DNA from 3 places in the Thalassospira sp. ABL2_045 genome. Region 3 is predicted to be linked to each of the others. Evidence: predicted binding sites of a transcription regulator. Region 3 holds the regulator's gene; each other region holds the start of a gene.
The links. The regulator LexA, encoded in region 3, represses DNA repair genes until DNA is damaged. The targets are predictions, from matches to a motif close to ATGTTCTANTTTGGTTC.
Positions count from the first base shown of each region.

Region 1: uvrA (excinuclease ABC subunit UvrA) is a predicted target of LexA. The motif match lies at 2,662-2,678, and genes of this name have one in related genera.
Region 2: recA (recombinase RecA) is a predicted target of LexA. The motif match lies at 2,741-2,757, and genes of this name have one in related genera.

Region 1 is NZ_JBSWYV010000003.1:3,349-14,037, reverse strand. Features, by position in the region: gene uvrA (excinuclease ABC subunit UvrA) at 1-2,651, opposite strand, end outside; gene fbaA (class II fructose-bisphosphate aldolase) at 2,858-3,937, opposite strand; gene nagA (N-acetylglucosamine-6-phosphate deacetylase) at 4,100-5,242, opposite strand; gene ACXAIA_RS06010 (extracellular solute-binding protein) at 5,839-7,137, shown strand; gene ACXAIA_RS06005 (ABC transporter permease subunit) at 7,222-8,100, shown strand; gene ugpE (sn-glycerol-3-phosphate ABC transporter permease UgpE) at 8,114-8,968, shown strand; gene ACXAIA_RS05995 (sn-glycerol-3-phosphate import ATP-binding protein UgpC) at 9,026-10,096, shown strand; gene ACXAIA_RS05990 (GAF domain-containing protein) at 10,243-10,689, shown strand, end outside.
Region 2 is NZ_JBSWYV010000009.1:99,186-109,874, forward strand. Features, by position in the region: gene ACXAIA_RS13740 (helix-turn-helix domain-containing protein) at 70-1,107, shown strand; gene ACXAIA_RS13745 (NIPSNAP family protein) at 1,132-1,437, opposite strand; gene recA (recombinase RecA) at 1,528-2,601, opposite strand; gene nikR (nickel-responsive transcriptional regulator NikR) at 3,212-3,691, opposite strand; gene ACXAIA_RS13760 (DMT family transporter) at 3,775-4,674, opposite strand; gene ACXAIA_RS13765 (hypothetical protein) at 4,897-5,622, opposite strand; gene ACXAIA_RS13770 (hypothetical protein) at 5,951-6,541, opposite strand; gene ACXAIA_RS13775 (hypothetical protein) at 6,869-7,360, opposite strand; gene ACXAIA_RS13780 (substrate-binding periplasmic protein) at 7,776-8,411, opposite strand; gene ACXAIA_RS13785 (hypothetical protein) at 8,659-8,979, opposite strand; gene ACXAIA_RS13790 (hypothetical protein) at 9,027-9,365, opposite strand; gene ACXAIA_RS13795 (sodium:calcium antiporter) at 9,645-10,682, shown strand.
Region 3 is NZ_JBSWYV010000004.1:185,307-195,995, reverse strand. Features, by position in the region: gene ACXAIA_RS08560 (LpxI family protein) at 1-745, shown strand, start outside; gene lpxB (lipid-A-disaccharide synthase) at 735-1,901, shown strand; gene ACXAIA_RS08550 (VOC family protein) at 1,977-2,417, shown strand; gene ACXAIA_RS08545 (citrate synthase) at 2,525-3,832, opposite strand; gene gltX (glutamate--tRNA ligase) at 3,943-5,349, opposite strand; gene ACXAIA_RS08535 (ComEC/Rec2 family competence protein) at 5,629-7,629, shown strand; gene lexA (transcriptional repressor LexA) at 7,722-8,429, opposite strand; gene moaC (cyclic pyranopterin monophosphate synthase MoaC) at 8,592-9,092, opposite strand; gene trpC (indole-3-glycerol phosphate synthase TrpC) at 9,089-9,886, opposite strand; gene trpD (anthranilate phosphoribosyltransferase) at 9,883-10,689, opposite strand, start outside.

The DNA.
Region 1 (10,689 bases), on a different contig from region 3:
ACCGTATTGCCCTGATCAACAAGGGTGTGCAGCACTTCCAGAAGCTTGCGAATATCATGGAAATGCAGGCCCGTCGTCGGTTCATCAAGGATATAGATGGTGCGACCCGTAGCACGTTTTGACAGTTCCTTGGCGAGCTTTACACGCTGGGCTTCACCACCGGACAGGGTCGTCGCCTGTTGCCCCAGATGGATATAGGAAAGGCCGACCTGTTTGAGGGTTTCCATCTTGTCGCGGATCGATGGTACGGCCTTGAAGAAATCCGCACCTTCTTCGACTGTCATATCAAGGACATCGGATATCGATTTGCCTTTAAACGATATTTCCAGCGTTTCACGATTATAGCGATGGCCTTTACACTGATCGCATTCGACATAAACGTCGGGCAGGAAGTGCATTTCGATCTTGATCACGCCATCGCCCTGGCAGGCTTCGCAACGCCCACCCTTGACGTTAAACGAGAACCGACCGGGCTTGTAACCGCGTGTTTTGGCCTCTGGCAATTGCGCGAACCATTCACGGATCGGGGTAAAGGCGCCGGTATAGGTCACTGGGTTCGAACGCGGGGTTCGGCCAATCGGGCTTTGGTCGATATCAATGATCTTGTCGATCAGTTCGACACCTTTGATCTCGTCATGTGCACCCGGATGATGACGTGCATTGTGCATTCGCTTGGCCAGCGCCTTATACAGCGTTTCAATCACAAGGCTTGATTTGCCGCCACCGGAAACCCCGGTGACGCAGATGAATTTACCCAACGGGAAGTCGACATCAATGCCCTGCAGGTTGTTGGCCGTCGCACCCTTGATGGTGATCGCCTTGCCATTGCCCTTGCGGCGTTCCTTTGGAACCGCAATCTGCTCAACGCCCACAAGGTATTTGCCCGTCAGGCTGTCCGGGTTCTGCTGGATCTGTTCCGGCGTGCCTTCGGCAACAATGCGTCCGCCATGAATACCGGCACCCGGGCCCATATCAATCACATAGTCGGCGGCACGAATGGCGTCCTCGTCATGTTCAACGACAAGAACCGTGTTGCCAAGATCACGCAGACGTTTGAGGGTCTCAAGCAGGCGGTCATTGTCGCGCTGATGCAGGCCGATCGACGGTTCATCAAGCACATAGAGAACGCCTGTCAGGCCAGACCCGATCTGGGATGCCAGACGGATGCGCTGGCTTTCACCGCCCGATAGCGTGCCGGATGTGCGCGACATTGAAAGATAATCCAAACCGACATCGCGCAGGAAGCGCAGGCGATCATTGATTTCGCGCAGGATACGGCGCGCGATCTCGGTTTCTTTCTCGTTCAGCTTGCCTTCAAGGGCAAGGAACCAGTCACCAGCCTTGGCAATCGAAAGGTCGGTCACCTGCGAGATGTCACAACCATCAACCTTGACGGCCAGTGCTTCCGGCTTCAGGCGTTTGCCCGAACAGGTAGGGCAGTTCGACACCATCTGATATTTTGACAGCTCATCACGGGCCCACTGGCTATCGGTTTCGCGCCAGCGACGCGACATATTGGGAATGACGCCTTCGAATGGGCGGGAAACCTTGTAGCTGCGCGAACCATCGTCATAGGTCACCGTGACTTCCTCGTCACCGGAACCATGAAGGATGATGTCCTGCGCCTTCTTAGGCAGTTTTTCCCACGCAACATTGGTCTTGAACCCGAAATGCTTGGCAACCGACTTCAGGGTCTGCAGGTAATATTTCGATGTCGTGCTGGCCCAGGGCGCAACAGCCCCGTCCTCAAGCGTCTTGCTTTCATCAGGCACGACCAGCATCGGATCAAACTCCATCTGGGTGCCCAGGCCATCACAGGCCGGGCAGGCGCCAAACGGGTTGTTGAACGAAAACAGACGCGGCTCGATTTCCTCGATGGTAAAGCCGGAAACCGGGCAGGCGAACTTTGCCGAAAACACGGTGGTGTCGCCGGTTTTGGCATCCTCGGTCAGAACGATGCCGTCGGTGAGCTCAAGCGCGGTCTCGAAACTGTCTGCCAATCGGGTTGAAATGCCTTCCTTGACGATCAGGCGGTCAACCACGACGGAAATGTCGTGTTTGAGCTTCTTGTTAAGTTCCGGTGCTTCATCGATGTCATACATCTCACCATCGATTTTGACACGCTGGAAACCGCGCGCACGCAATTCACGCAGTTCCTTTTTATATTCGCCTTTGCGCCCACGCACGATCGGGGCAAGAAGATAAAGGCGCGTGCCTTCATCCATTTCCATAACCCGGTCAACCATCTGTGACACGGTCTGGCTGACAATCGGAAGGCCGGTCGCCGGCGAATAGGGGATACCAACACGTGCCCAGAGAAGACGCATATAGTCATAAATCTCGGTCACCGTGCCGACGGTGGAACGCGGATTTTTCGATGTCGTTTTCTGTTCGATGGAAATCGCCGGCGACAGACCGTCGATATATTCAACATCGGGCTTTTGCATCAGCTCAAGGAACTGGCGCGCATAGGCCGACAGGCTTTCGACATAGCGGCGCTGGCCTTCGGCATAGATGGTGTCAAACGCGAGCGAGCTCTTGCCAGACCCCGACAGGCCGGTAATCACCACAAGGGAATCGCGCGGCATTTCCACATCAATGTTCTGAAGATTGTGTTCTTTCGCACCGCGAACCGAAATTTTCGTCAGCATGTCGGGCCTTTTGTTCCTGAATTGTTCGGAAAGTGTATAGAGGAGCCAAACGCTATACGCAAGCGCACCCCTGACAGTTCCTGTCAGTATTTGTCAGGAGATCGGCAATTAACAATCCCGTGCACGATGGAGCCACGAAAAAGCCCGCCGAACAAGGCCGGCGGGCTTCATAAATCCTGTGACCGGAAAGGTCAGATTTTTCTAGCTTAGCCTTTGGTAACCGAGCGACCGGTTGCGCCAAGGTCCTTGAAAGCTTCTTCGAGGCGGGCTGCCATCGAAAGTTCCGCTTCACGGATCCAGACGCGCGGATCGTATTGCTTTTTGTAAGGCTGATCGGTTTCCGGATCGACCTGATACTTGAAAGCACGATCATTGGCTTCGACATATTCGCCGACCGGACGGGCATAGGCGAACTGGGTATCGGTATCGATATTCATTTTGAAGCAGCCATAGCTGACGGCTTCTTCGATTTTCTCTTTTTCCGAACCGGAACCACCATGGAACACGAAGTCGAGCGGACGGTCACCAAGACCATGTTTCTCGGCAACATATTTCTGGCTTTCGAGAAGGATTTCCGGGCGGAGCTTGACGTTGCCCGGCTTGTAAACGCCGTGCACGTTACCAAATGCGGCCGCGACAGAGAAGTGACCTAGCGGGGAAAGACGACGATAGGCTTCTTCAACTTCTTCCGGGCGAGTGTACAGGCGCGGATCGATTTCTTCGACCGAGGTATCAAGTTCCTGACCGATACCGTCTTCTTCACCGCCGGTAACGCCCAGTTCGATCTCAAGGCTCATTTCGATGGCCGCCATCCGTTTGAGGAAGGTCTCGCAAGTTGCCAGGTTGTCTTCAACGGACTCTTCGGAAAGATCAAGCATGTGGGAGCTGTAAAGCGCCTTGCCGGTTTCGGCATAGGCCTTTTCGCTCCATTTCAGCATTTCATCGACCCACGGCACGAACTTGCGGTTCGCGTGGTCGGTATGCATGACAACAGCAACGCCGTAATGCTCGGCGAGAAGCTGCGCATGGCGGGCAGCAGAAACAGCGCCCAAAACGCGCGCGGTTGCAGCATCCTTGATGCCCTTGCCGGCGAAGAACTGCGCACCACCATTCGACAGCTGAATAATGATATCAGAACCGGCATTTGCAGCAGCTTCAAGGGCCGCGTTCATTGTGCTTGATGAGGTAATATTGACGGCGGGAAGGGCGTAACCGTCCTGCTTGCAGGCAGCAACGAGTTCGCGGTAGGCGGCACCGGTAACAACACCGGGTTTAACGGAAGGCATGTGGGTACTCCTCCTGGGGGTCAGAGTAAAAACAGATAAACAGCAAAATCTCCTGAGGATCCTGCATACAAACTGTTACAGAGCCCAATGCATCTTCTAAATGCTCTCTCAGGTCAAGGCTTTCCATCATAGACTTTCGGAAAATATCGCGTTTCCCAAGAACTATGTCGATTGTGCGCCCCTGATCCAGCTTCGCGTCACATTGAACTGATCATCAAACAAGATCATATCGGCCTGATAGCCCGGCGCCAATCGGCCAAGAACATCATCGAGCCCGAGAAACTCCGCCGGGTAAAGCGACGCCATGCGCAGGGTTTCATCAAGCCCGATCTCGGCCATTTCCATGCAATTGCGCACTGCCGAAATCATATCGAGGTCCGAGCCCGCCAATGTGCCATCGGCAAGCGCACAGCGCCCATCAACAGCGATGATTTCCTCATCTCCCAGCCTAAAGCGCTTTTCAGCCGCACCAACCGTCGGCATCGCATCCGTCACCAGCATCATTTTGCCCTTGGCTTTGGCACGCACGGCAACCTTGATCACGGACGGATGAACATGAAAGCCATCGGCAATCAGGCCGCACCAAGTGTTGTCATCAGACAGTGCAGCGCCGACCACACCCGGTTCGCGATGGGTTAGGGGACTCATGGCGTTAAACAGATGGGTGAAACCCTGCATACCTTGGTCGATCGCTGCCATGATATCCTCATAACGACCAGCCGTATGCCCGGCACAAACGAGAACACCGCTTGAGACCAGCTTTGTGATGGCATCAGGCGCGACGTTTTCCGGTGCCAGGGTGACCAAAGTCCGTCCATTGCGCAGGCCTGACAGCAAATCAATCGCGTCATCTTCCATCGGCCGGATCTGCTCGGCCGGATGCACGCCGCGCCGCTTGAGATTAAGGTAAGGCCCCTCAAGATGGATGCCGACCACACCGGGAACACCTTCATCAAGAGCTTGTTGAACAGCAGCAATGGCAGCGGCCATCTTTTCACGGGTATCTGTGATCAGAGTTGGCAACATGGCGGTTGTGCCGAACCGACGGTGCGCGGCGACGATTGTTTTGATGGCCTCGACATTTGGTGCATCGTTCAGAAGCACGCCGCCGCCGCCATTAACCTGAACATCAATCAGCCCGGGGGCGAGCACCCGATTGCCTGCATCAATAACATCAATGTCAGAAGGGATTTCGGTTTCCGGGAGTAGGGCCTCAATCATCCCTTCACGGACGATAACAGCCTTATCCGTATGAAAATCGTTACCATCGAAAACCCGGGCGTTGAAAATTGCAAATGTGGTCATTGGTCTTCCCGGCAAAGCTTTCGGATAGCAAATAAGTGGGGCGTACGTACCTTGCTGGCGCGCAAACCGGATTTCTCAGAACCTTTACACATCTGCAATGTGCAAACCAACAGTTACTCGTTGATTTTAAGATACCCGCCGTTTGGGTTTTAGATTCGTCAAGAACCCTCGAAGCCAAATTCGCAAATGAAAATCGGCACATCAAACGCAATATTCGTTTCAACAAAGCCGTAAATCAAAATCGTAGCCAGTCGATTCAAAAAATCACTTTACTGTAACATTTCGATGGAATGCGAAAACACAAGGAATACCGGGGCATGCAGGAGGGTCGTCGTCAAACACCGGAATTCTGCATGATCGAAAGGCTTTCATGCCCATTCAATTTGTGAGATGTTCATTCGAACATTTGAAGGGGTCGAATGTACTAACAATATCAATAATCGACAGTCCAAACGGTAGTTACGCACATCAAAAAGTAAATTTCCGAAAACTGTCACTTGAGGAAACGTCCCCCTCAGATGAAAACGAGAGCGTTGCGAGAGACCGTTCAACGAGCGTCTTTTCGCGCAAAGTTTTTATTTGGGAGATAGAAAATCATGTTCCGCAAAACACTGATGGCTGCTGCTGCCGTGTTTGCCCTTGGCAGCACCGCACAAGCTGCAACCGAGATCACTTGGTGGCATGCAATGGACGGCGCACTTGGCGACGTCGTTAACCAGATCACCGAAGACTTCAACGCAAGCCAGGATGAATACAAACTCGTATCCATCAACAAGGGCGGCTACGAAGACACCATGACGGCCGGTATCGCAGCGTTCCGCGCGAAAAACCAGCCGAACATCATTCAGATCTTCGATGCCGGTGCTGCTACCATCATCAACGCCAAAGGCGCTGTTAAGCCGGTTCAGGACCTGCTTGAAGAAAACGATGTCACTTTCGACATCAATGATTACATTCCGGGTGTCCGTTACTTCTATGCCGATTCAGATGGCAAGATGATCGGCATGCCGTTCAATAGCTCAACCCCGCTTCTGTATTACAACAAGGAAGCCCTCGACAAAGCTGGTGTTGATGTGCCGAAGACCTGGGAAGAGTTCGAAGCTGCTGCGGCGAAACTCAAGGAAGCTGGTTTCACAGCACTTGCACAGTCGCACAGCCCGTGGATCTTCTTTGAGAACTTCATGTCGCGTCACAACCTTCAGATGGCGACCGGCAACAACGGCTATGACGGCACCGATGTTGAGATTCTCTACAACAACGATGCTCTGAAAGATCACTGGCAGCACGTCAAAGACTGGAAAGACGCTGGCTACTATGGCTATTACGGCCGTGCATGGGGCGCAAACCAGGACGCATTTGTTCAGCAACAGGTTGCAATGTGGATCGGTTCGTCCGGTTCGTTCGGTGGCCTGCGTAAATCCGCGCAGTTTGATTTCGGCACCTCGACCCTTCCGTACTGGGAAAATGTTGGCGACGCACCGAAATCGACCTTCATCGGTGGTGCAGCACTCTTCGCATTCTCGGGCCATGATGCCGAACAGGACGCAGGTGTTGCTGAATTCTTCAAATTCCTGACCAAGCCGGAAACCCAGTACTACTGGCACAAAGAAACCGGCTATGTTCCGATCACCAACGCAGCATATGACCTTGCAAAATCGGACGGCTATTACAAAGAAAGCCCGGATGCCGAAGTTGGTATCATCCAGCTTTCAGAGGAAGGCGGCGAGTGGACCAAAGGTTACCGTCTTGGCTTCTACGTCCAAATCCGTGAAGTGATCTATCGTGAAGTCGACAAGATCATGAACGGCGAAGAAACCGTTGATGCAGCCTTTGCGACCATCGAAGAAGAAGCAAACGGTCTTCTGGATCGCTTCAACGATACCTACTCGAACTAATCTGCTTTTCGCAAATGCGGGGCGGCCGATCTTTTGGCCGCCCTGTTTTGCATTTTCTGATTTTGCCTTGAGGTTGCGTTCACAATGAAGCGCGTACAATTTGAACACAGCGCGGTGCCATATCTTTTCATCGCACCGCAAATTCTGATTATTTGCATATTCTTCCTGTGGCCGGCGGCCCAGGCGCTGTATCAGTCGTTCCTGCTTGAAGATGCCTTTGGCCTGTCTTCGCAGTTTGTCTGGTTCCGCAATTTCGAAGATGTGCTTTCCAGCAGTTCCTGGACACGCTCTGCCATCTTCACTGTCGTATTCTCGGTTCTGGTTTCCCTGCTTTCCATCGCGATCTCACTGTTTCTTGCAGTGCGCGCCGATGAAGTGATCCGGGGTGCCAAGAGCTATAAAACGCTTCTGATGTGGGGGTATGCGATTGCACCACCGGTGGCGGGCCTTCTTGGCAACATGATGTTCAACCCGTTGATGGGTGACCTTTACAAGGCATTCAACAGCTTCGGCTTTGAGTTCAACCACATCCAGAACGCCAATGACGCAGCCTTCGTCGTCATTCTGATCGCCGTCTGGAAACAGGTCAGTGTGAACTTCATCTTCTTCCTGTCCGGTCTTCAGGGCATTCCGAAATCGGTCCAGGAAGCAGCGACCCTTGATTGCAAAAGCCCGGAACGCCGTTTCTGGACGATTACTTTCCCGCTGCTGGCACCGACGACCTTCTTCCTGTTGGTGATCAATCTGACATACGCCTTCTTTGAAACCTTTGGCATCATTGACGTTTCAACCAAAGGCGCACCGGGTGGATCAACCGCGACCCTTGTTTACAAGGTTTATGTCGATGGCTTCCTTGGTGCGGATATGGGCGGCAGTGCCGCGCAGTCGGTCTTGCTGATGATCATGGTCAGTGTCCTGACCGTGTTCCAGTTCCGCTTCATCGAACGCAAAGTGCATTACTAGGGGGAACGTCATCATGTATCAGTCAAAATGGCGTATATTTACCAATCACACCATTCTGGTGCTTGGCGCACTTTTCATGATCCTTCCGGTCTGGATTGCCTTTGCGTCTTCTACCCACACCCGCGAATACATTTTCCAGCATGGTCTGCAATTCTGGCCGGGTAACGAGTTCTTTTCCAACTACGGGGCCATCCTGTTTGATGCAGAGGCCACCAAGGGCAGGGTCACCGCAATCGAAATGCTGTTTAACAGTATGGTGCTTGGCCTTGGCTTTGCGATCGGCAAGGTGATTATTTCGATGATGGCGGCTTATGCCATTGTCTATTTCCGCTTCAAACTGGCCGTGCCGTTGTTCTGGATCATTTTCTCGACACTGCTGCTGCCACTCGAAGTCCGTATCGTGCCGTCTTATGAGGTTGTCGCAAATCTCGGGCTGCTCAACACCTATACCGGCCTGATCCTGCCGCTGATCGCGTCCGCCACGGGCACATTCTTCTTCCGGCAGTTTTACCGTTCGGTCCCCGATGAGCTTCTTGAGGCTGCCAGACTGGACGGGGCAGGGCCGCTGCGCTTCTTCATCGATATTCTCGTGCCGCTGTCTGTCACCATGATTGCCGCGATCTTCATCATCATGTTTGTCGTGGGCTGGAACCAGTATCTCTGGCCGCTTCTGATGACGACAGATGATCAGCTCTACACCATCGTGATCGGGATCAAGCAGGTCTACAACTCGCTTTATGAAGGCGGGCAAATTCCTCAGTTCCCCAAGGCATTCGCACTGACAATCATGGCAACCATCCCGCCGGTTCTGGTGGTGGTGATCTTCCAGCGCATGTTCGTCAAGGGGCTGGTCGAGACGGAGAAATAATTCCGTCTCCCAAACCCGCTGAATTGAAAATAATTGATCCGCATACAGGATACTAAGATGGCAACTGTAACGCTTAATCAGGCTCAGAAAACCTACCCGAACGGCTTCAAGGCCATTCACGGGATTGACCTTAAAATCGAGGATGGCGAGTTCACCGTTCTTGTCGGACCGTCCGGCTGTGGCAAATCGACCTTGCTGCGCATGATTGCCGGTCTGGAAGGCATTTCTGACGGGGAAATCAGCATCGATGACAAGGTCGTTAACACGGTCGCCCCGGCGGACCGCGACATTGCGATGGTGTTCCAGAACTATGCGCTTTATCCGCATATGAACAACTATGACAACATGGCTTACGGCCTTAAAAATCGGGGTTACAGCAAGTCTGAAATCGATACCAAGGTCCGCGAGGCGGCCCGCATTCTTCAGCTTGAAGATCATCTTGAACGCAAACCCCGCCAGCTTTCGGGTGGCCAACGCCAACGTGTGGCCATGGGCCGCGCAATCGTGCGTCAGCCAAAGGTGTTTTTGTTTGACGAACCGCTTTCAAACCTGGATGCCAAGCTGCGTGTTGATATGCGCCTTGAAATCAAGAACCTGCAGCAACGTCTTGGCATTACGTCGGTTTATGTCACCCACGATCAGGTCGAGGCGATGACGCTTGCTGATCGTTTGATTGTCATGAATGGCGGGATTGCCGAACAGATCGGCTCGCCGATTGAGGTCTATGAACGACCAGCAAGCCAGTTCGTCGCAGGCTTTATCGGATCGCCAGCCATGAACTTCCTGAAAGGCAAGGTCTCTGCCGACAAGAAGCATGTGACGGTTGGGGACGGTGTTAAACTGGAACTTGATCACGATGTCGAAGGGGGACGGGATGTCACAGTCGGTATCCGCCCGGAACATCTTCAAATGCACAGTGATGGCCAGGGCCGCATTGATGCCGGTGTCCGCATGGTTGAATCGCTTGGTGCAGAAACACTGGCCTATCTGGACTTTGGCGCGAACGCCGACAATGTCACCCTTCGCCTGCAGGGAACGCATCAGTTTGCGCAAGGTCAGAAATTAAACCTGTCTGTTCCGGCCGAGAAAATCCATCTGTTTGATATCGATAGCGGCAAGCGCATCTGACAACTATCGAAGATCTCAGTTATTTATCAAACGCCTCTGACATCATGACTGTCAGGGGCGTTTTTGTTCACCCCATGGGCAGTTTACCCTTGTCTCAAACCGTGCGGACGGGGTAGTTCCTATCGGCGAACGTTAAGGAGTACATCGTGCAGACCGACCAGAAAAAAGCGCTTTATGAAGAAGCGACAAAAGAACTGATCAGCATCACTGAAGGCGAAACCAACGTGACCGCCCTGATGGGAACGGTTTGCTGCATCCTTTCGCAAAAGTTCGATTATTACTTCTGGACAGGCTTCTATAATGTTGATCCCCAAAAGGAAAACGAACTTGTGGTCGGGCCGTATCAAGGCACCCTTGGCTGCCTTCGCATTCCGTTCGGGCGTGGTGTCTGCGGTGCGGCTGCCTCAACGCTTGAAACCCAGGTGGTCGCCGACGTTCATGCGTTTACAGGCCATATCGCCTGCGATAGCCGGACCAATTCGGAAATCGTTGTGCCGGTGACTAATGCGGATGGACAGTTGATCGCCGTGCTCGACGTCGATAGTGTCGAAGCCAATTCGTTTGATGAAACGGATCGCATTGCACTTGAAACT
Region 2 (10,689 bases), on a different contig from region 3:
GTCCTCAAACCGGTTTAAGGACGTGCAAAACCGGTTTTGGGACATTTCTGTCTGGATAACGCTGCCACCATGATCGCCCTGCCCGTTCCGTTGATTGTTGCCCTGCTGCTGGCTTTCTTGTTTGTCCGGGCCGTGCTGTTTGAAAAGACATCGCCGCTATTGGGCGCGCTTTTACTCGGCTGTGCGGTTCAAAGCATCACAGTGTCGCTGGTGCATTACTACGGCTTTCTGGAGCTCCGTCTCGTGCAGCCGATCACCGCATCCGTAATCCCGGCCCTGGCCTGGATCGCCTTTCTCGAAGGTGGTGTGCGGCCGCGTCTTCACGCCAGCGACATCTGGCATATTGCCGCCCCGGCGCTCATGACCGGTATTGTACTTTTTGCACCGATGCTGATTGACGCACTGCTTGGCGGATTGTTCGTGGGTTACGGACTTGCCATTCTTCTGGCGCTGCACCGTCAAGGCAATGATCTGGCCCATACGCGTCTGGCATCCGGTCCGGTGCCGGCCTTGATCTGGCGGGTGATTGCGATTGCCCTGATCATCTCGGCCATCAGTGACGCCCTGATTTCCGTTGCCTTGCAAATGGGGGCCGACAACGCGCCGGGTATTATCCTGAGTGTGTTTTCATCTGTCGCCCTGCTTGCCATCGGGTTGCTGGCCCTGTCGCCCGCCATTGCCGTTGCGCGCGAAGAAGATGATGCAACACAGGACGCAGGCACAAGGGCCAACCTCGCCCCCGAAGACACAAGGCCCGCCCCCGACATTCCGGTCGCGGAAATCATGGCGCAACTCGAAATGCTGATAAATCGCGAAAAGCTCTATCTTGATCCTGATTTGACGCTGGCGCGTATCGCGCGGCGGCTGGGTTATCCGCTCAAACAGGTTTCAACTGCGATCAACGCGGCGACAGGTGAAAACGTATCACGCTATATCAACAAATACCGGATTGATCATGCCTGCCGCGCACTTGATGCCGGCGAGAATGTCACCAACACCATGCTGAACAGTGGCTTTAACACCAAATCGAATTTTAATCGGGAATTCCTGCGCATTACCGGCAAAACCCCCAGCCAGTGGCAGCAGCAAAAAGGCACCGGGCATTGATGTCAGGAACCCCGCAAAGACCGATCAGTCCAGAACCGGGCGCATGAAGCTGCGTTCATAAGAGATGATGCTGCGATTACGCGCTTCCATCTCGAAGACGTCCTGGCATTCGGTGTCACCTGCCATGCGGTTGCGGTAATCCTCGTAGTCGGCAAGGCTCGGGAAGCTGAACAACGCGTATGCGACGTTGCTCGCCCCTTCATGCGGCAAAAAGTAACCATGATGGGTTCCGCCCATACGGTTAACGATCGGAATCCAGCGTTTGGCATAGGCTTCAAATTCAGGAACCTTGTGACTGTCGATGATGTATTTCAGATAGCACGTGACCACGATAAGAGCTCCGTCATAAGGATCGCGAACAAAAAAGGCGGGATGTTTCAGCATCCCGCCTTTTGAGATTATTTTGCAAGATCATTCAGATCAATCGTCATTGACCGGATTGTCTTCGCTCATATTGGTCATGGCTTCGGCGATCAGACCGGCACTCTCGCGAATGCTGTTTTCGATCTCCTGGGTCATTTCCGGGTTCTCGCGCAGGAAGTTCTTGGCGTTCTCACGACCCTGACCGATACGGGTCGAGTTATAGGAGAACCAGGAACCGGATTTCTCGACGATGCCGGCCTTGACGCCAAGATCAAGGATTTCACCCATCTTGGAGACACCTTCGCCATACATGATGTCAAATTCGACCTGCTTAAAGGGCGGCGCCATCTTGTTTTTGACGACCTTGACGCGCGTCTGGTTGCCCACGACCTCGTCACGATCCTTGATCTGGCCGATACGGCGGATATCAAGACGGACAGAGGCATAGAATTTCAGCGCGTTACCACCGGTGGTGGTTTCCGGGCTGCCAAACATCACACCGATCTTCATACGGATCTGGTTGATGAAGATGACCATGCAGTTCGACCGCGCAACGGAGCTTGTCAGTTTACGCAGCGCCTGGCTCATCAGGCGGGCCTGAAGACCAACATGGGTATCGCCCATCTCACCTTCGAGTTCCGCACGCGGCACAAGGGCCGCAACCGAATCGACGACCAGAACATCAATCGCACCGGAACGCACCAGCGTGTCGGCGATTTCAAGCGCCTGCTCCCCAGCGTCAGGCTGGGAAATCAGCAGCTCGTCGGTGTTTACCCCCAGTTTGCGGGCGTAGCTCGGATCAAGCGCGTGCTCGGCATCGACAAAGGCGCAGGTACCACCGGCTTTCTGCGCTTCGGCAACGGTATGGAGCGCAAGTGTGGTTTTACCCGAACTTTCCGGACCATAGATTTCGATGATACGGCCACGCGGAAGACCGCCAATGCCAAGGCCGATATCAAGGCCCAGCGAACCGGTCGAAATTGCTGAAATATCAACGGCATTTTCGCGCTGGCCCAGCTTCATGATCGAGCCCTTGCCAAATGCCCGTTCGATTTGCCCAAGGGCGGCTTCGAGTGCCTTCTGCTTATCCATAGTATCCTTATCCACCAAATGCAGCGCGGTCTGAATCATTGCTCGAACTCTCTTATTCCACAGGGCCGGGTTTGATGCAACGCAGGCGGTTCCCCGGACCTAAATGCGGAACGCCACCGCTAGATTGTTTTGCCTGTGTCACAGCCTGCCACTGTGTTCCTGCCGACAAAACACTTGAGAACATAATGCGAACATTCTCACAAAATTTCCGATGTTGCAAGTTTGTTCTCATTTTTATGCCCGCCAAAGAAAGGCGCTCCAAACCGCCGCCCCAAGATGATGGCTGATTATGGAAGGCTAAAGTCCGGGCGAGCAGCCATTGCGCAACCGGCCTGCCCGATCATGGGGATAGCAATCCGCGTGATAACAGCCCCCCCAAACTGCTAACCGAAAAATGTGCGTCAGAGGTATCTGGACGCACTGCACATTAATTTGGACTCTCGGCACATTGTATTTCAGCAAGCAGGCGATATGATCTCGTCATCGCGTCCCAACGCGTATCCCTCAGGGGATGGGAGGGACAGCTGTCAAATGCCTTGCGATTTTAAGAGCCATCGCAGGGTATCTCGGGGCGGCTCCCTCCCGACATTTTATCCCCAACCAGATCGTCCAGCCGTTGCCTTGCCGCCAGCCCCAGTCAACAGGGCCGTCAGGTGGTGATTTTCAGGTGTTCGTGCTTGTGCGCATGCCCGTGATGTTCATCGCCGTGATGGTGGGTTTCGACATGCAACTCACCGGGGACGGAATAAAGCTGCCCGTGGCGCACGCCGGGCTGGGCCAGAACCTTGTCCGCGAACGCCCGAATTTCCGACAGCCTCCCACGCAAGGTCACGCTCTCGAGGCAGGTGTCATGATCAATGTGGAAATGCACCGTTGAAACCGTCAGGTTATGGTGCTCGTGCTGGGTGCTCATCAGGCGTGATGCCAGCATGCGTTCCTCGTGATCATAAACATAGTTCAAAACCGCGATCCCGACGCCGTCGGCATTTTCTTCAAGCTTGGTGTTTTGAAGCTTCTCACGGATCAGATCGCGAAACCCCTCGGACCGGTTGGTGTAACCACGCCGATCGAGAAAGGCGTCAAAGGCCTCCATCAGATCGTCTTCGATGGAAACTGTTACACGGGTCATGGCGTTATCCTGATCTTCTGGTGTGCTATTGCCCGAAGTCTAACCGATTGAGGAAAAAGTCAAAAGGGCAGAGCGCATGAGAGCTAGTTCAAAAACAGCAAGGCTACCCCGCCAAAGGCCAAACAGGTCCCCGCCACCGCCTGCAAGCCGACCGGTCTGCGCATGATCAAACCTTCATAGACAATCAGCAAAACCGGCGGCAATGCCATCAGGGTCGAGGCAATGCCGACATTGGCATTCTGAACGGCCAGCATTGAAAGCCACACGCCCACCGCAGGCCCGATAAACGCACCAAGCAGGAGCCACTTGCCAACATCTGGCGCAATGCAGGCCATGACCGTTCGGCGCACACGTCCCATGATGACGGCAAGCCCCCACATCGCGATAACCGCAACCAGCGTTCTGATCCAGCTGGCCGACAGCGCCGAATATCCGTCAATCAGGGCATATTTGGCGGTAATCAGATTGGCCACCTGTCCAATCGCCCCACCAAATCCAAACAGAATGCCCATCAGGTAATCGCGCCCCACCAGCCCGACCGGGCGTCCCTTTTTGCCGAGAATGACGATCAGAATCCCGCCAACACCACAGGCAATACCGGCGATTTCAACCGGACGAAGGGTTTCGTCAAACAACAGCCACGCCAACACCGTACCCATGATCGGCACGGTCGACATCAGAAGCATCGACAGACGTGCTCCAATGATCACAAAGGCCTGAAACAACAAGGCATCGCCAATCACCAGCCCCAAGACCGATGACAGCGACAACCAGCCAAGCTGCTCCCATGTCACGGAATTGGGCCAAGGCTGTCCTTCAAGCACCCAATGCAGGAGTGTCAAACAAAAGATAGAGCAGGCCAGACGCCCGCGATTGACAGTCTGCGCGCCAGCCTTTCCACCGACATTGGAGAAAATCATGCTGGAGCTCGCCCAGCAGAGCGCAGCAGTAAAGGCGGCGGCCTCGCCAAACAGGGGGATCATGGGGCGCGTTTCCAAAATTGTTTATCTGTCCGGCTTCAGAGCCGGTTGGGTTTCAGGGTCGTGGTGGTGGTGGCGCGACCCATTCACTCATACAGCGCAAATTCGGGATGGTTTGCAATTGCTTTTATTGCATGCGCGCACACGCGCGGTGCCCGGCATTACGGATGATTGGAAACGCAATGTGCACAGCTGTGCTGCTTGATGTCGCGCAGTGCCCCGACGTCAGGACTTGTTTTGCGGCCTTTGGTCATCAAGGGATGCGCGAAAGATATCCGTGCCACGATTGAATTTCGGAAGCAGCGCCTCGTATTCCTTGCGCAGCCAGCTATAGGCTGTGTGGGTTGCAAGCTCGATGGTGCGATAGCCTTCCGGGATGCCTTCGGTCTGATTGAGCGAGAAATCATCAATCAGAAGCCCGTCCAGCCGACCATGGCGCAGCATGCGCAACATCATCCCCGCCCCACCCGGCACCGTTACGACATCTGCAAAGCCAACAAGGTCCTGTTCGCCGCGCTCATCACCAAGCCAAACACCGATTTCCTTGTCCTTAAGATCACTGAGCGCCTGGACGGTTTCATCAGCCGTAATCAGAAGGCTTTTGGGGCGCCCGACAACGACACCACCAGCCACAAGCGGCACACCGGCCGACTGTTGAATGGTATCGACGCTGGCAAACACCCCATCAATTTCACCGCGTTTCAATGAAACGGCCGTGCGTTTGTTCGGCAACCAGACCGGTTGCACGCACAATCCGGCCTCGGCCATGGCCGCGCGATAGCGTTCGGCAGATCGATCATGATCGGCCATTTCCGGAAGCGCGATCTTGAGACAGACTTGCTCGTCTGCCTTTGCCGATGGCAGTAGTTCGAATGAAAGGATCACCGCTGCCAACAAAATGACAGCATACATACACGACCGAACGATCGCAGTTGGCTTGCGAAGCGCCATAGTATCACCCCCAAGGCAACATTGGCCCGTCATTGCGAGACATGTTGCTTAACCTTCCTGTGTGCCTGCCGTCATTATTTGCGGTCAGGTCATCTTCATTGTTTTTTGGTTTCGGCTTTTGCCGTTATCAAAACTATAAGCGTAATCGAAAAGGCGCTGCAAGCCCCGGTTCCCGCTTTACAGAAGGCAAACGTATAGGTCGCGATACAACATTTTGGTGTGCCAAAAATCAGCACGACTTCATAAGCTGGTGCCTGAAATTTCCTTACGTCTCAGAACGCGAAAAGGTGCGACACAGCACCAACCCGACCTGAGTGTATTGACGCCCTTACGAGGCCTGATTGTGCCAGGCGAGAATTTTTTCGCGATAATGGGCCGTGCCGATATCAAACTTTGCCAAAAGACCCGCATGCTCTGCGCGAAGCCAGCTATAGACCGCAAGCTTTGTCACCGGGATCGACACAAACCCATCTGGCACGCCCCCCTGAACGCCAAGTGAAAAGGCATTCAGTAACATGCCATCAAGACGCCCTTTCGACAGCATTGCGTACATCATCCTGGGACCGCCCGGCACCCGAACAGCATGTTCATAATCTGCCAGAAGGTTCTCTGACCAGGCAGCCCCCAGCCAGACGCCAATCTCCTCGGTACTCAGTTCAGAAACACTGCGGGGGCCATCACGCTTGATGACCAGAACCCCGTCCGGGGCGCCGACAAGAACCGATCCCTTCACCACGGGCGTGCCGACGTTTTGCTCGAACTCTTCGAGCATCGCGAACACACCATCAATCTTGTTATAGCGCATCGCCATAAAGGCCCGTGCATGGGGCATCGGCATTGGCTCGACGCACAATCCGGCGTCACGCATCATCGCGCGATACACATCCGGACCAACCGGGCCACTGGCGGATTCCGGCAAGGCGATCCGAAGACACGCCTGCCCTGCCTTCGCAGCTGGCAACAGACTGAAAGAAAGGAAAAGCGCAACGACACATATCGTTGCAAAAACGCAGGTCCTGGCGAACCCGCGCGAAAGAAAGAACACCATTTCAGGCCCCCACGGCATCAACGTTTTGTTGAATGACCGCATCCCGGGAAAGTCGGCTTGCGATTGATCTGCAAGTGATTTGTTCGGATCTTGATGACCCGTTACTTTAGACGTTATCGCCAAGCGCACCAATTCGCTAGGGCCAATTGACAGCTTCGCGTGAGTCCAGAGGGTTTCTGCGCCGAAAAATGGAACAGGTCAACGATTAACCACAGCCATATAGGCACTGGTTCCCTTATCAAACTGTGGACGTAGATCGGCAAACTCTACCTTGAGCCAGCTATGCACATCGAAATGATCAACTTGAATAGCCTTATAGCCTTCAGGCACACCACCGGTAACGTCCAATGAATAGGCATCTGCCAATATGGCGTCAATCCGCCCTTCGGCGAGCATTTGCTGTAACATCCCCGTACCACGCGGCACTTTGACGACATTGGCATAACCTTCGACAATATCGGCAAACCATGTCGCCCCAAGGGGCATGCCAAGAACCTCGTTACTGAGATCAGAAAAACTTTCGATCGGGCCCTCGCTCACGACCAGATAGCCGGCAAGCGAACCAAGCAGAACTTCACCGGAAACCATGGCGACCTTTGCCATGTCCGGTAGGTCATTCTTGGCGGCAAAGACACCATCAACTTGGCCCGAACCCAACGCGGCAATCGCACGAATTTGCGGCAACACCATTGGACGGACGCATAGTCCCGCATCCTTCATTACCTGTTGATACAGGTCGAGTTTTTGCTGATCACTGTAAATTTCGGGTATGGCAATGCGAAGGCATTGTTCATCTGCACTGGCGGAAGGCAACAACCGGAAAGACTGCAAAATGGCAACAAAAAAAATCGTAGTAAACACACAGGTTTTGGCAAACCCGCGCGACAGAAATAACACCATTTCTGGCCCCCTCGGCATCAACGTTTTGTTGAATGACCGCATCCCGAGAAAGTCGGCTTGCGATTGATCTGCAAGTCCTGTTTTGTGGGACCTGTCTGATCCGTTACGGGAAACGATAAGCTCACACCAATCAAAGGTCTAGGGCCAGTGATGGGGTTCGTGTAGGTCCAACGGATAGGCATGGGTTAATCCCACACTGTACCGTTTAATGACCAATTGCTTTAATATAGGCGCTGGTGCCGCGGTCAAATTGCGGTTTGAGGTCCGCGTGCTCTGCCTTTAGCCAACTGTGCACGTCGAAATGATCCACCGATACAGCCTTGTACCCGTCCGGCACGCCCCCGGACAGCGCAAGCGAATAGGCATCAAGCAGCATGGCATCAATGCGCCCTTCGGCCAGCATTTCCGGGAGCATCAAGGCCCCACGCGGCACTTCCACGACATTGGGATAGAGTTTCACCAGCTTGTGGCACCATGACGCGCCAAGCGGCACACCAAGGAGTTCGCCATTGAGATCCCCAATACTTTCAACCGGCCCTTCGCGTATAATCAGATAGCCATCAAGTGATCCCAAAAGAACATCTCCGCGCACCAGAGATACCTGTGAGAGGGTCGGCAGGTCATTGCGTCCGGCAAAAACACCGTCAATCCGGTCAGACCGCAACGCCGAAATCGCTCTGACTTTCGGCATTTCCAAAGGCTGAACACAAAGCCCGGCCTCGTCCATCACCTTTCGATAGAGCGCGCGCTTTTGTTCATCGGCATGGATTTCGGGCATGGCGATCCGCAGGCAGCGCTCATGCGCATTGGCAGCCGGCAACAGGCGGAAAGATATCATCACAGCGACAAGGCATATCACTGCAAAAACACAGGTTTTGACAAACCCGTGTCTGGAATAGCGCACCATAAACACCCCCACGGCACCCATATTATTCTTGTTTTGCCGCATCCCGAAGCGGGTCGTTTTGACCCTTGTCGGAAGGCTTTTTTTTATTTGGATCTTATGATCCTTGGGCGGGACGATACTTTGGTTCGCGCTGATTGACCAGCAGGAAATTCGCAGATCCCTGCGGGTTGGAGGTCGCGTTCTAATAACCTGCCTGTTTTAGATAGGCCTTGGTACCTTGATCAAATTGCGGGATCAGACTGGCATGCTCGGCCCTTAGCCAACTGCGGACAGATATGCTGTCGACCGGGATTGCCTTGTAGCCTGCGGGCACCCCACCTGCGAGGTTTTGCAAAGAGTATGCATCAAGCAACATCGCATTAATCCGTCCTTCAAGCAGCATTTCATGCATCTTGTCGACAGTCTGCGGCACGGTCGCAAGATCGGGATAGGTTGCAAGAAGCTTTTTTGACCAGACAGCGCCGCGGGGCACGCCAAGGACCTCGTCGTCGAGCCCAGCCATCCCCGCAATCGGTCCTTCCGGAACTACCAGCATGGCGGGCAGCCGCATCAGAAAACACCACCCGGCACAACCGGCGTACCCACAATCGATGGAAAATCATCCCTTGCGGCAAGAATGCCATCGGCCTCACCTTTTCTGATCGCGTCAAAGGCACGAATTTGCGGAACCAAAATAGTATGCACACACAATCCGGCATCCTTCATGAGGGCACGGTACGTTGCTGCGCGTTCCTCGGTTGTGTGGAGTTCTGGCAAAGCAATACGCAGGCAGGTTTCCTCGGCGGCACGGCCGGACGTCCCCACCGCGAATGACAGCAACAAAAACAGCAGACTAGTCGCCCCGGGGAGCCGACTTCTGCGGGATTTGCAGCACAATGATGAAGCCACATACACCTCCGTGGCGCTTGCTTTAAGAATGCTATTGCAATCAGACAGACCACCAAGTGAGGATCAAGGTAAACGATGGTGCGTCTTTAAGGCCATTCAAGAAAGATAGCCATTATTATACATGCCTCAAACTGTTCTTTGGACTAATCTAATGCACATTTCGGACATAGTCCGGGATGCCCAAAGCCCAGCACGGCAGATGGAAAACACGGCTCCGGGAACAAGCCAGCCTGTCAGAAGTTACACAATGTAGTCTTCTCTGATCACGGAAAGCAGTGCATGCCCTTTGACCTTGGCCAGCAGTCGCTTGGCCTTATCGTAATGACCTTTGCGGTCTGTACATTGATCATCGGTTTTGCCGGAACCCGACTTGCCGGGGTGGCCGTCAAACTGGCCGAGCGTACAGGTATGGGGCAGATCATCGCTGGTGCATTGTTTGTTGGCATGTCGACCAGCCTGCCGGGCAGTGTTCTGTCGGTGACCACGGCGTGGCAAGGCCACACCGACCTTGCCATCGGTAACGCCCTTGGCGGGATTGCCGCCCAGACAACGTTTCTCGCAATTGCCGATCTGTTTTATCGCAAGGGCAATCTCGAACATGCCGCAGCCAGTGCAACCGGCCTTGCGCAAACCACGTTGCTGGTCAGCATGCTTTCGGTGCCGATCCTGGCATATGCCGGGCCGGAATGGACGGTCTTCCAGATTCACCCGGCATCGATCCTGCTGTTTGTCATTTATGCATTCGGGCTGAAGCTTCTGTCGGAAATCCGACAAGAACCGATGTGGCATCCCGAAAAAACCGATCTGACCGAAGAAGATGCCAAACATGAAGAAGCTGATAAAAACCCCGAAAGCAATGCCCGCCTGTGGACCGAATTTCTTGCCTTTGCCCTGCTGACCGCGATTGCCGGGCACATTATCGGGCAGGCTGGCCTTGCGATTGTCGAAATCACCGGCATCAGTGAAACTGCCGTGGGTACCTTCCTGACCGCGATATCCACATCCTTCCCGGAATTTGTATCGGCCATTGCAGCTGTGCGCATGGGGGCGGTCAATCTTGCGGTTGGTGACATTATTGGCGGCAATGCCTTTGACGTGCTGTTTCTCGCCGCATCGGATTTCGCCTATCGCGAAGGATCCATTTATGCCGCCTTTAGCGACCAGCACCTGTTCACCATCGCACTCGTCATCCTGATGAGCGGCGTTTTGTTGCTTGGCATGCTAAACCGCGAACGCCGCGGCATTGGCAATATCGGTTGGGAAAGTGTGGCGATGCTGGCCCTTTATGGGGCGTCTGTCTTCTATCTTGCGGGCTAGGCCAAGC
Region 3 (10,689 bases):
ACTTGATGGCTATGCAGATGATCCGGAACTTGATCACTATCCGACTGTCACCGCGCGCCTGGGCGCTGCTGCCAAAATCCTCGATGCCATGCGTGATGCCAATTGTCAGGACGTGGTTCTGGCGGGCAAGGTTGCACGTCCAAGCTTCTCATCCATCCGCCCGGATTGGCGCGCAGCCAAACTTCTGATGAAGCTCGGCTCCAGGGCGCTTGGCGATGACGGCTTGCTACGCCTGATCGGCAAAGAGCTTGAACGCGAAGGTTTCCGCTTGCTGGGTGCCCATGAAATTCTTGGCGATCTGGCGGTTGAAGAAGGCGTTCTTGGCGCGGTCAAACCCGACGAGCAGGCTGTTTCAGACGCCCGCCATGGCCTTGCGGTTGCCCGCACACTGGGGCAAGCCGATGTCGGGCAGGGATGCGTTGTACAGCAGGGGCTGGTTCTGGCGCTTGAAGCGATCGAAGGCACCGATGAAATGGTCCGCCGCTCCGCGACCTATAAGCGCGGCGGCGTTGGTGGCGTGTTGGTAAAATCGTCCAAGCCTCAGCAAGACAAACGACTTGATCTGCCAGCCATCGGCATGACCACGATCGAAGAGGCCCACAAGGCCGGTCTGCGCGGTGTCGCATTGCTGGCAGGCGGCACCATGATCATTGACCGCGCGGCTGTGATTGCCCGTGCAGATGCGCTGGGCCTTTTTGTGGTCGGTCTGACGCTGCCAGATGGGGAAGGCGCCCATGGCGGATGAAACCGCGTCACTTGGCCCGAAAATCATGCTCGTTGCCGGTGAGGCATCCGGTGATCAACTGGGCGGTCGCTTGATGGCGGCGCTAAAGGCCAAGCAGGATCATATCCGTTTCATCGGTGTAGGTGGCCCGCGTATGGAGCGCGAAGGCCTCAAAAGCCTGTTTCCGATGAACGAAATGTCGGTGATGGGCCTGACAGAGGTTGTGCCCCATATCCCGCATTTGCTCAAACGCATTTCCCAGACGGCAGACTTCGCCAAATCCGAAAAACCCGATGTCGTCATTACCATCGACGCCCCGGATTTCAGCTTCCGGGTTGGCAAGAAACTCAAGGGCAAGGGCATCCCGCTGGTGCATTATGTCGCACCGTCGGTCTGGGCATGGCGCGAAGGGCGGGCCAAGAAAATTGCCGGTTTTCTTGATCATCTTTTGGCTCTGCTGCCGTTTGAGCCGCCCTATTTCGAAAAAGAAGGCCTGCCAACCACCTTTATCGGCCACTCAGCGGTCGAAGAGCGCAGTGACGGTGATGCGGAACGATTTCGCACCCAACATGGCCTGAGCGCCGATCAAAAGCTTCTGGCTGTCCTGCCCGGAAGTCGCAATTCCGAAGTCAAACGCCTGCTTCCGGTGTTTAAAGATGTAATTGACGACATCGCAGCCAAATATCCCGATGCACGTATCGTTGTCCCGACCGTCAGCAAGGTGGCCGATACCGTGACCAAGGAAATGCAATCGTGGCCGCTGAATCCGATTGTCGTAACCACCGATCAGGACCGTCATGACGCTTTTGCGGCTGCGAATGCGGCCTTGGCTGCATCGGGAACGGTGTCATTGGAACTCGGCATTGCCGGTGTCCCGCATGTCATTGCCTATCAGGTCAACGCTGTTACGGGCTGGATTGCCAAACGTCTGATCAAGATTGATACCGTCACCATCGTCAATCTGGTGCTCGGCCATAAGCTGATCCCCGAATTCCTTCAGGAAAACTGCAAGGCAAAGAACATTATCCCGCGCCTTGATGCCCTGATGGCAGACGGCCCGGAAAGAACCGCGCAGATCGAAGGTTTTGATAAGGCCTGTACCTTGCTCGGGTTTGGCGATCGCCCGCCCAGTGAGAAGGCCGCCGATCAGATTTTGAAAATCATCGCCAAAAAATAACCTGTTACGGGTGGCGTCAAAACCCCATTGCAATTAGGTTCTTCGCATTGATCACTTCATAACGGAGACCATGTTATGCGCTACCTGCACACGATGGTACGTGTCGAGAATGTCGATGAGTCGATGAAGTTCTATTGTGACCTTCTTGGGATGCAAGAGACCCGCCGCATCGAGAGCGAGCAGGGCCGTTTCACCCTGATTTATCTTGCACCACCGGCAGATGTCGAAAGTGCCAAATCCGTCAAGGCTCCTGAGCTTGAATTGACCTATAACTGGGACCCGGAAAGCTATTCGGGTGGCCGTAACTTCGGGCATCTGGCCTATGAAGTTGACGACATCTATGCCACTTGCCAGAAACTGATGGATGCGGGTGTGACCATCAACCGCCCGCCGCGCGACGGCCGTATGGCGTTTGTGCGCTCCCCGGATGGCATCTCCATCGAATTCCTGCAAAAGGGTGACAACCTTGCCCCGGCAGAGCCCTGGGCCAGCATGGAAAACACCGGCAGCTGGTAAGCGTGCAAATGTAAGTTTTGCGGGGCAGGGGGAAACCTGCCCTGAAACATAAAAAAGGCCCGGGAAAATCCGGGCCTTTTCTTTTGTCTGGTGTTTGTCGAAGCGACTTAGCGCTTGTTGACCGGAACGAACGGACGTTCTTCGATGCCGGTGAACAGCTGACGCGGACGACCGATTTTCTGCGACGGATCTTCGATCATCTCTTTCCACTGGGAAATCCAGCCAACGGTACGTGCAACAGCGAACAGCACGGTGAACATGCTGACCGGGATGCCCATCGCCTTGAAGATGATGCCCGAATAGAAGTCGACGTTCGGATAGAGTTTCTTCTCGATGAAGTACTCGTCTTCACGTGCGATGCGTTCCAGTTCCTGGGCAACGTCAAGCAGCGGATCCTGAATGTTGAGTTCCTTGAGAACTTCGTGGCAGGTTTCCTGCATGACCTTGGCGCGCGGATCGTAGTTTTTGTAAACGCGGTGACCAAAGCCCATCAGACGGAACGGATCGTTCTTGTCTTTTGCTTTTGCAACGAATTCCGGAATGTTTTTCACATCGCCGATTTCGTTGAGCATCTTCAGAACAGCTTCGTTCGCGCCACCATGTGCCGGACCCCAAAGGGATGCGATACCAGCAGCAATACATGCGAACGGGTTCGCACCCGAAGAACCGGCCAGACGAACGGTCGAGGTCGAAGCATTCTGTTCGTGGTCGGCATGCAAGATCAGGATACGATCCATTGCCTTGGCCAGAACCGGATTGACTTCGTAGTCTTCGCATGGGTTGCCGAACATCATCTGCAGGAAGTTTTCTGCATAACCAAGTTTGTTGTTCGGGTAACGGAACGGCTGACCGATCGAATATTTGTATGCCATCGCAGCAATCGTCGGCATTTTTGCAATCAGGCGATATGCCGAAATCATGCGCTGCTGCGGGTCATTGATGTCGGTGCTGTCATGGTAGAATGCAGACATTGCACCGATAACACCAACCATGATGGCCATCGGATGCGCGTCACGGCGGAAGCCGTTATAGAAGTTGCGCATCTGTTCGTGGACCATGGTGTGCATGGTGATGTCGTTTTCGAACTGGCTTTTCTCGGTGGCGTTCGGCAGCTCACCGTAAAGCAGCAGATGGCAGACTTCGAGGAAGTCGGCATTCTCTGCGAGCTCGTCAATTGCATAACCACGGTGACGCAGGATACCAACGTCGCCATCAATGTAGGTCAGTTCGGACTGGCAGGAGCCGGTCGAAGTGAAACCCGGGTCATAAGTGAAGTATCCGGTTTCTGCATAAAGCTTGCGAATGTCGATGACAGACGGGCCTACGCTACCCTCAAGCACCGGCATCTCGAACGACTTGCCAGTGGCATTGTCGGTCATTGTCACGGTGTGGGAAGTCTTGGAATTAGATGCCATGACTATTTTTCCTTCCCTGTTTGAACGAACACGGTTTCAAGTTGTGTGCAGCATAATGCTGCGGCGCACAAAGCGCAAACGGGTTATTAGTTTTTCTTAATTCGCTGTTGTTATGCATCAAAATGGCGAATGCGTTTCAGCGTTTGTGTCTTGCCAAGCACAATCATTACTTCGAAGATGCCTGGTGAAGAGTTGGAGCCTGTAAGCACCGCCCGCAAGGGCTGCGCAACTTTGCCAAGCTTTAACTCGAACTTCTCGGCGATGGCACGAACACTTGCGTCAACGTCCTCTTCCGTCCAGCTATCAAGCGCTTCCAGGCTGTTGGCCAGTTCCTTGAACAGACCTTCAGGTGCACCATCAATCAGGGACTGGGCTTTCTCGTTAACGGACTTGACGCCGTCAGTAACGTAGAAGGCCGAAGAGTCGGCGAGCTCGGTGAGAGTCTTGGCCCTTTCTTTAAGGCCTGCCATGCCGTTGATCAAGATTTCTTTTTGCGATGCATCAAGACCGTCGACGCCAATTTTCTTGGCAATCAGCGGTGCGATCTCCTCAACAAGGCGCTTGTCATCGGCCTGACGCAGGTAGATGCCATTAAGGTTGGTCAGCTTCGCGAAATCAAAGCGCGCCGCACCTTTGCCGACATCGGTAATGTCAAACCATTCGATTGCCTGCTCGGTCGAAATAACCTCATCATCGCCATGGCCCCAGCCAAGACGCAGAAGATAGTTATTGATCGCTTCGGGCAGGAAACCCATCTCATCGCGATAGGCGTCAACACCAAGTGCACCATGACGTTTGGACAGTTTTGCACCATCCGGACCATGGATAAGCGGGATATGCGCAAAGCTCGGAACATCCCAGCCCATGGCGTCATAAATGACTTTCTGGCGGAACGCGTTGGTCAGGTGATCATCACCACGAATAACGTTGGTAACACCCATATCATGGTCATCAACCACCACCGAAAGCATATAGGTTGGCGTACCGTCTCCGCGCAAAATGACATAATCGTCAAGCTGCTCGTTACCGACACGAACTTCACCCTGTACCTGATCATTGATCACTGCACCACCTTTCTGCGGCGCCTTTACGCGCACAACAGGTTTGACACCCTCGGGCGCTTCGGATGGATCACGATCACGCCAGGTGCCGTCATATTTCATCGGACGGCCTTCTGCGCGGGCTTTCTCGCGCATGGCCGTCAGCTCTTCTGGCGAGCAATAGCAATAGTAGGCTTTCCCGGCATTAAGGAGCTGTTGCGCGACTTCTGCATGGCGGTCGCGACGAGAAAACTGGAAAGTCGGTTCTTCGTCGGCGGTCAGGCCAAGCCAGTTCAAGCCGTCAAAAATGGCCTCTACGGCCTCGGGCGTTGAACGTTCACGGTCGGTATCCTCGATCCGGAGCAGGAACTTGCCACCGGTATGTTTGGCATAAAGCCAGTTATAAAGTGCGGTGCGTGCGCCGCCGATATGTAGAAACCCGGTCGGAGACGGGGCGAAACGGGTAACAACCGTCATTCAATCTATCCGTTATTTGGATGTTGTCGCTTGTCCTGGGGACTTTTGGCGTGCAGGCTATAACACAAATGACACGCTGTTGCACCACAGCGGATGTTAGATAGAAACAATGCGGCGGGCGGGCTATTGGACATTCGTCGTAGGGCGGCAGGTAAAATTCAATTAATTCAAATATTTGCGAATGTTCTCTCGCAAATTAATTTTGTTGTTGCAAGCCAAAGAAATAAGTGGTTTCTAAGCTCCGTTATACTCTTTGGGTTGGGCTGTGCAGCGTATTTCTTGCTCCCCGCGCGCATTGGTGCCGGTCAGATTGGTCTGGCCGTGATTCTTTTGGCCTGCGCATTCTGGATGTCGCGGCGCATTGCAATCATGGCCTTTGTCTTTCAGCTGCTTGCCAGTATGGCTTTCGGGGCTTTGACAAGTGCGGTTCATACCGAACTCGGCCCTGATAATATTCCAACAAAAACGCTTTATGCGACGGAGGTCACCGGCACCATTGTCGGGCTGGAACCACGCAATGGGCGGATCCGCGCAACTGTTAAGCCATCGGAAATTGAAGGCATTCCAAGCGATCAATTGAACTGGAATGTCCGGCTCAGTTTTCTGGGTGATAGTGTGCTTGCGATTGGTGATCAGATCCGTGCAAGCGTGCGGCTCTTTCCACTGCGTTCGCCATCCGTCCCCGGGGATCCCGATTTTTCGCGCAACCTCTATTTCAGCGATATTGGCGCATCCGGGTTTGTGTTCGGGCGGCAGTTCGAAGTTTTAAAGCGTGATAATGCTTTAAATAACAATGCCTTGTTGGTTTATGTTGAAAGAGCACGTCAATATATATCCGCCACAATCAGCAATGAAATGCGCGGACCGGAAGCCGGAATTGCGAAGGCGCTGATCATTGGGGAGCGCGGCGAAGTCACCCCGGAAATTGCCGATAACCTTCGAAAATCCGGTCTCGCGCATCTGCTGGCGATTTCCGGTTTGCATATGGGATTGCTCTGCGGGACGGTGTTTTTCCTGATCCGCTTCGGACTGGCCGCCATTCCGGCGATTGCCCTGCGTTATCCGATCAAGAAATGGGCGGCGATGGCTGCGATGCTGGCGGGTCTTGTTTATCTGGGCTTGTCCGGCGCCACCATTCCGACCCAGCGTGCCTTTGTCATGTTGCTCGTCGTCTGGTTGGCATTGCTTTTGGATCGCCGTGCGATCTCACTTCGGCTGGTCGGGGTAGCAGCCATTGTGGTGCTGCTCCTGCGGCCTGATGCCGTGCTGGGGGCAAGTTTCCAGTTGTCTTTTGCCGCCGTTGGCGCGCTTGTCGCCTTTTATGACGGGCCGGGGCGGCGTTGGCTTGACCGACAAGGGATGTTGTCCTGGTATGAGCGAGGTGGTCTTTATCTTGCCGGTTTGCTTCTGACCAGCCTGATTGTGACGGCCGTGACCGCCCCGATCATCGGCTACCATTTTGGGCGCATTTCCATGCTTGGCGTTTTGGCCAATCTGATCGCCATTCCGGTAATGGCCTTCTGGGTGATGCCTTGGATCGTTGCGACGCTGGCGCTGATTCCGCTTGGATTATCCGGCCTGTCCTTGGCGGCGATGAAGCCTGGACTGACAGTGCTTCTCGAAACCGCTGATCTGGTCGCGGCCCAAAACTGGGGGCTTTGGTATGTCGCGGGTCTTGATATGTTGGCGGTCGCTTTGGGGTTGCTCGCACTGGCATGGATTGTTATCTGGCGCGACAAGTTGATGATCCTCCCGGTACTCCCTGTGATCGCGGCAGTCTTCATTTTTCAGATAACCCATCAGGAACCTGAAATTCTGATCTCGGGGGACCGTGAAAGCTTTGCAATCTATAATCCGGATGCCGGTATCCTGCACACATCCTCCCGGCTGAATGGTTTTCAGAAAGATATCTGGATGAACCGCTTTGGCATTCGCCCGGAACAGGCAACACGGCGCGTTCAGGCGTGCCAAAGTGATCCCTGCAGGGTTGCTGTCAGTGTGGACGGCATTCCTGCGCAGATAATTGTCGCCAGCCGCATCACCAATCCGTTTTATGCCTGTCGCAATGCCGATATCGTCGTCAACCAACAAACCGATCTGCCTAACAGCTGTCAGGTGTCTGGGGCGCGTATGGTGATTGATGATGATGTGCTGTGGTGGCAGGGCGGTGTGGCCGTCAAACTGCCGACAAGCCCGGACAATCAAACGACAATCAAAACAGTGCGCGAAGACAGCGGCAATTGGCCCTGGATCATCATTGGCAGTAGAGCAGGGCGCTAGGTGCCCACGTTGGCCCCAACTATAACCGTTAAAAAAGAAAAACGCCCGGGCAAAAGCACCGGGCGTTTGATCTTTAAAATGCAGGCAAGCAATCAGTATTGACGCAGCAGCCCGACCAGACGGCCCTGGATTTGCACCCGGTCCGGCGACAGGGCGCGGGTTTCATAGCGTGCATTGGCGGGTTCAAGCAGCACTTCACCGCGGCCACGTTTCAGGCGCTTCAGGGTGGCCTCGGCGTCGTCGACAAGGGCGACGACAATGGTGCCGTCATGAGCCTGCTCGCAACGCTGGATCAGAACCGTGTCGCCATCAAGAATGCCGGCCTCGACCATCGAATCACCAGAAACTTCAAGGGCATAGTGATCGCCGGTGCCGAGCAGGGCGGCCGGGACCTGCACCATGGTGCTTTGATCGCGAAGCGCCTCGATCGGCGTACCCGCAGCAATCCGGCCATAAAGCGGCAACCCAATGGATTCCCCGGCCTCAGAGAAGGCGGTTGGCACAGTCGCGGGCCGATGCGGGGCCTTTCGCGCACTGGCGATGGATGTCACGTTGTTGGGCGTGTCGGGCGTGTCATCCTCGTTATTTTCAGGCAGGCGCACGACTTCCAGTGCACGCGCCCGATGGGCAAGGCGGCGGATGAAACCGCGTTCCTCAAGGCCTGTAATCAGGCGATGAATGCCGGATTTGGATTTAAGGTTCAGGGCCTCTTTCATTTCATCGAAAGAGGGCGAAATCCCGTGATCGCGAAGGTAATTGTCTATATAGACCAGCAACTCATATTGCTTGCGCGTCAGCATGATATTTCCCGAACCTGTAAAAAGAACAAAAAGGATACACGAATGTTCTACTTTAGTTCTTTTCGCGGGTCAAGCGGGTCTGTGCGATTAAACGCAAAAACCGAATAATCGCGGCAATCCTTCAAAAAATGTGAATAGTAGGCCGTGAAACAGGACAGGATGTTAGTCCGCCGTAAAGGTCCCCGACTTACCACCTTCTTTCCGGGTGACCCGCAGATCGGTAATCCTCATACTTTTATCAACCGCCTTGCACATGTCAAAAACCGTCAGTGCTGAAACTGATGCCGCGGTGAGGGCCTCCATCTCGACACCAGTCTTGCCGGTTGTCTTGCAGGTGGCGGTGATATCGACTGCGTCGGCATCTTCCGCAAGCTCAAGGTCGACCGTGACCGAGGTCAGGGGCAGGGGATGACAGAGCGGGATCAGATCGGGGGTCTTTTTCGCGCCCATGATCCCGGCAAGCTGGGCGATGCCAAGAACATCACCCTTTTTATGGCCGCGATCCGCAATCAGCTTGGCCGTTTCCGAAGACATCAGAACCCGGGCTTTGGCAATCGCGATGCGCGCAGTTTCCGCCTTGGCCGAAATATCGACCATCACCGCATTGCCACCGGCATCAATATGGGAAAGCTTGTCTGCCATTTTCGGTCCAGTATGGGTCAGGCCGCAAGGCCGAGCAGGTTACGGGTGGCGGTGGTGACGTCGTCCTGACGCATCAGGCTTTCACCGATCAGGAAGCACTGCGCGCCGACCTTTGCCATGCGGGCGAGATCGTCCGGGGTGAACAGGCCGCTTTCCGCGACCAGCAAACGGTCATCACCGACCATGCTTGCCAGTTCCTCGGTCGTCGTAAGGCTGGTTTCCATGGTTTTGAGGTTGCGGTTGTTGATGCCGAGCAAACGCGATTTCAGCTTGAGCGCACGTTCAAGTTCCGGGGCATTGTGCACCTCGATCAGGACGTCCATGCCAAGGCTGTGCGCGGCATCTTCAAGTTCGGCCGCAAGGCTGTCTTCAAGGGCTGCCATGATCAGAAGGATGCAGTCAGCGCCAAGCGCACGCGCCTCTGTCACCTGATAGGGATCGATTATGAAATCCTTGCGAAGGGCCGGAAGGTCGACGGCTGCACGGGCGGCGACCAGATAGCTGTCATCGCCCTGGAAATAGGGGATGTCGGTCAGAACCGACAGGCAGCTTGCCCCGCCAGCCTGATAGGCCTTGGCCAGTTCCGGCGGATTGAAGTCTGCGCGGATCAGGCCCTTGGACGGTGATGCCTTCTTGATTTCGGCAATCAGGCCATAACGGCCATCAGCAACACTGGTTTCAAGCGCATTGATGAAGCCACGCGGTGCGGACTGTTCTTTTGCCTCTGCCTCAAGCGCGCCAGGGGTCTTGCGCGTCTTGCAGGCCGCGACATGATCGCGCTTGTCGTTGCAGATTTTGGTCAGTACGTCGCTCACGCCGCGTTTCCTTCGTTCGTAATGTCTACAAGGCCCTGAAGGGTCTCGGCAGCCTTGCCGCTATCAATCGCGTCGGCGGCCTTTTTGATACCATCCGCCAGATCGCTGGCAATGCCGGTCACCACAAGGACCGCACCGGCATTCATCAGAACGATATCGCGATAGGGGCCTTTCTTGGCGGCGAGCAGGTCCGTAATCGCCTTGGCATTCTCGTCGGCATCGCCGCCTTTGAGATCGTCAAGCGTTGCGGTTTCAAGACCGAAATCGCTTGGATTGATTTCAAAGGTGGTGACGGTGCCATCCTTGACCTCGGCGACAAAGGTCGGGCCGGTGGTCGAGATTTCATCAAGGCCGCTATGACCATGCACTACCCAGGCATGGACCGACCCCAGACGGTTCAGCACATGGGCAATCGGTTCAACCCACTGTTTGCCAAAGACACCGAGAACCTGACGTTTGGTTTTGGCCGGGTTGGCAAGTGGGCCGAGCAGGTTAAAGATCGTTCGCGTGCCCATTTCAACACGGGTCGGCATGACGTGGCGCATCGCCGAATGATGGCGGGTGGCCATCATGAAGCAAAGATTGATCTTTTTCAGCGCCTTTTCGAGAAGCTTCATATCGGCATCAAGATTGACACCAAGCGCCATCAAAACGTCCGCAGAACCGGATTTTGACGACGCCGCACGGTTGCCGTGTTTGGCAACGGTTGCGCCAGCGGCGGCTGCCACAATGGCCGCCCCGGTCGAGATGTTATAGGTGCCGCTGCCATCACCGCCCGTGCCGCAGGTATCAACCGCATTTTC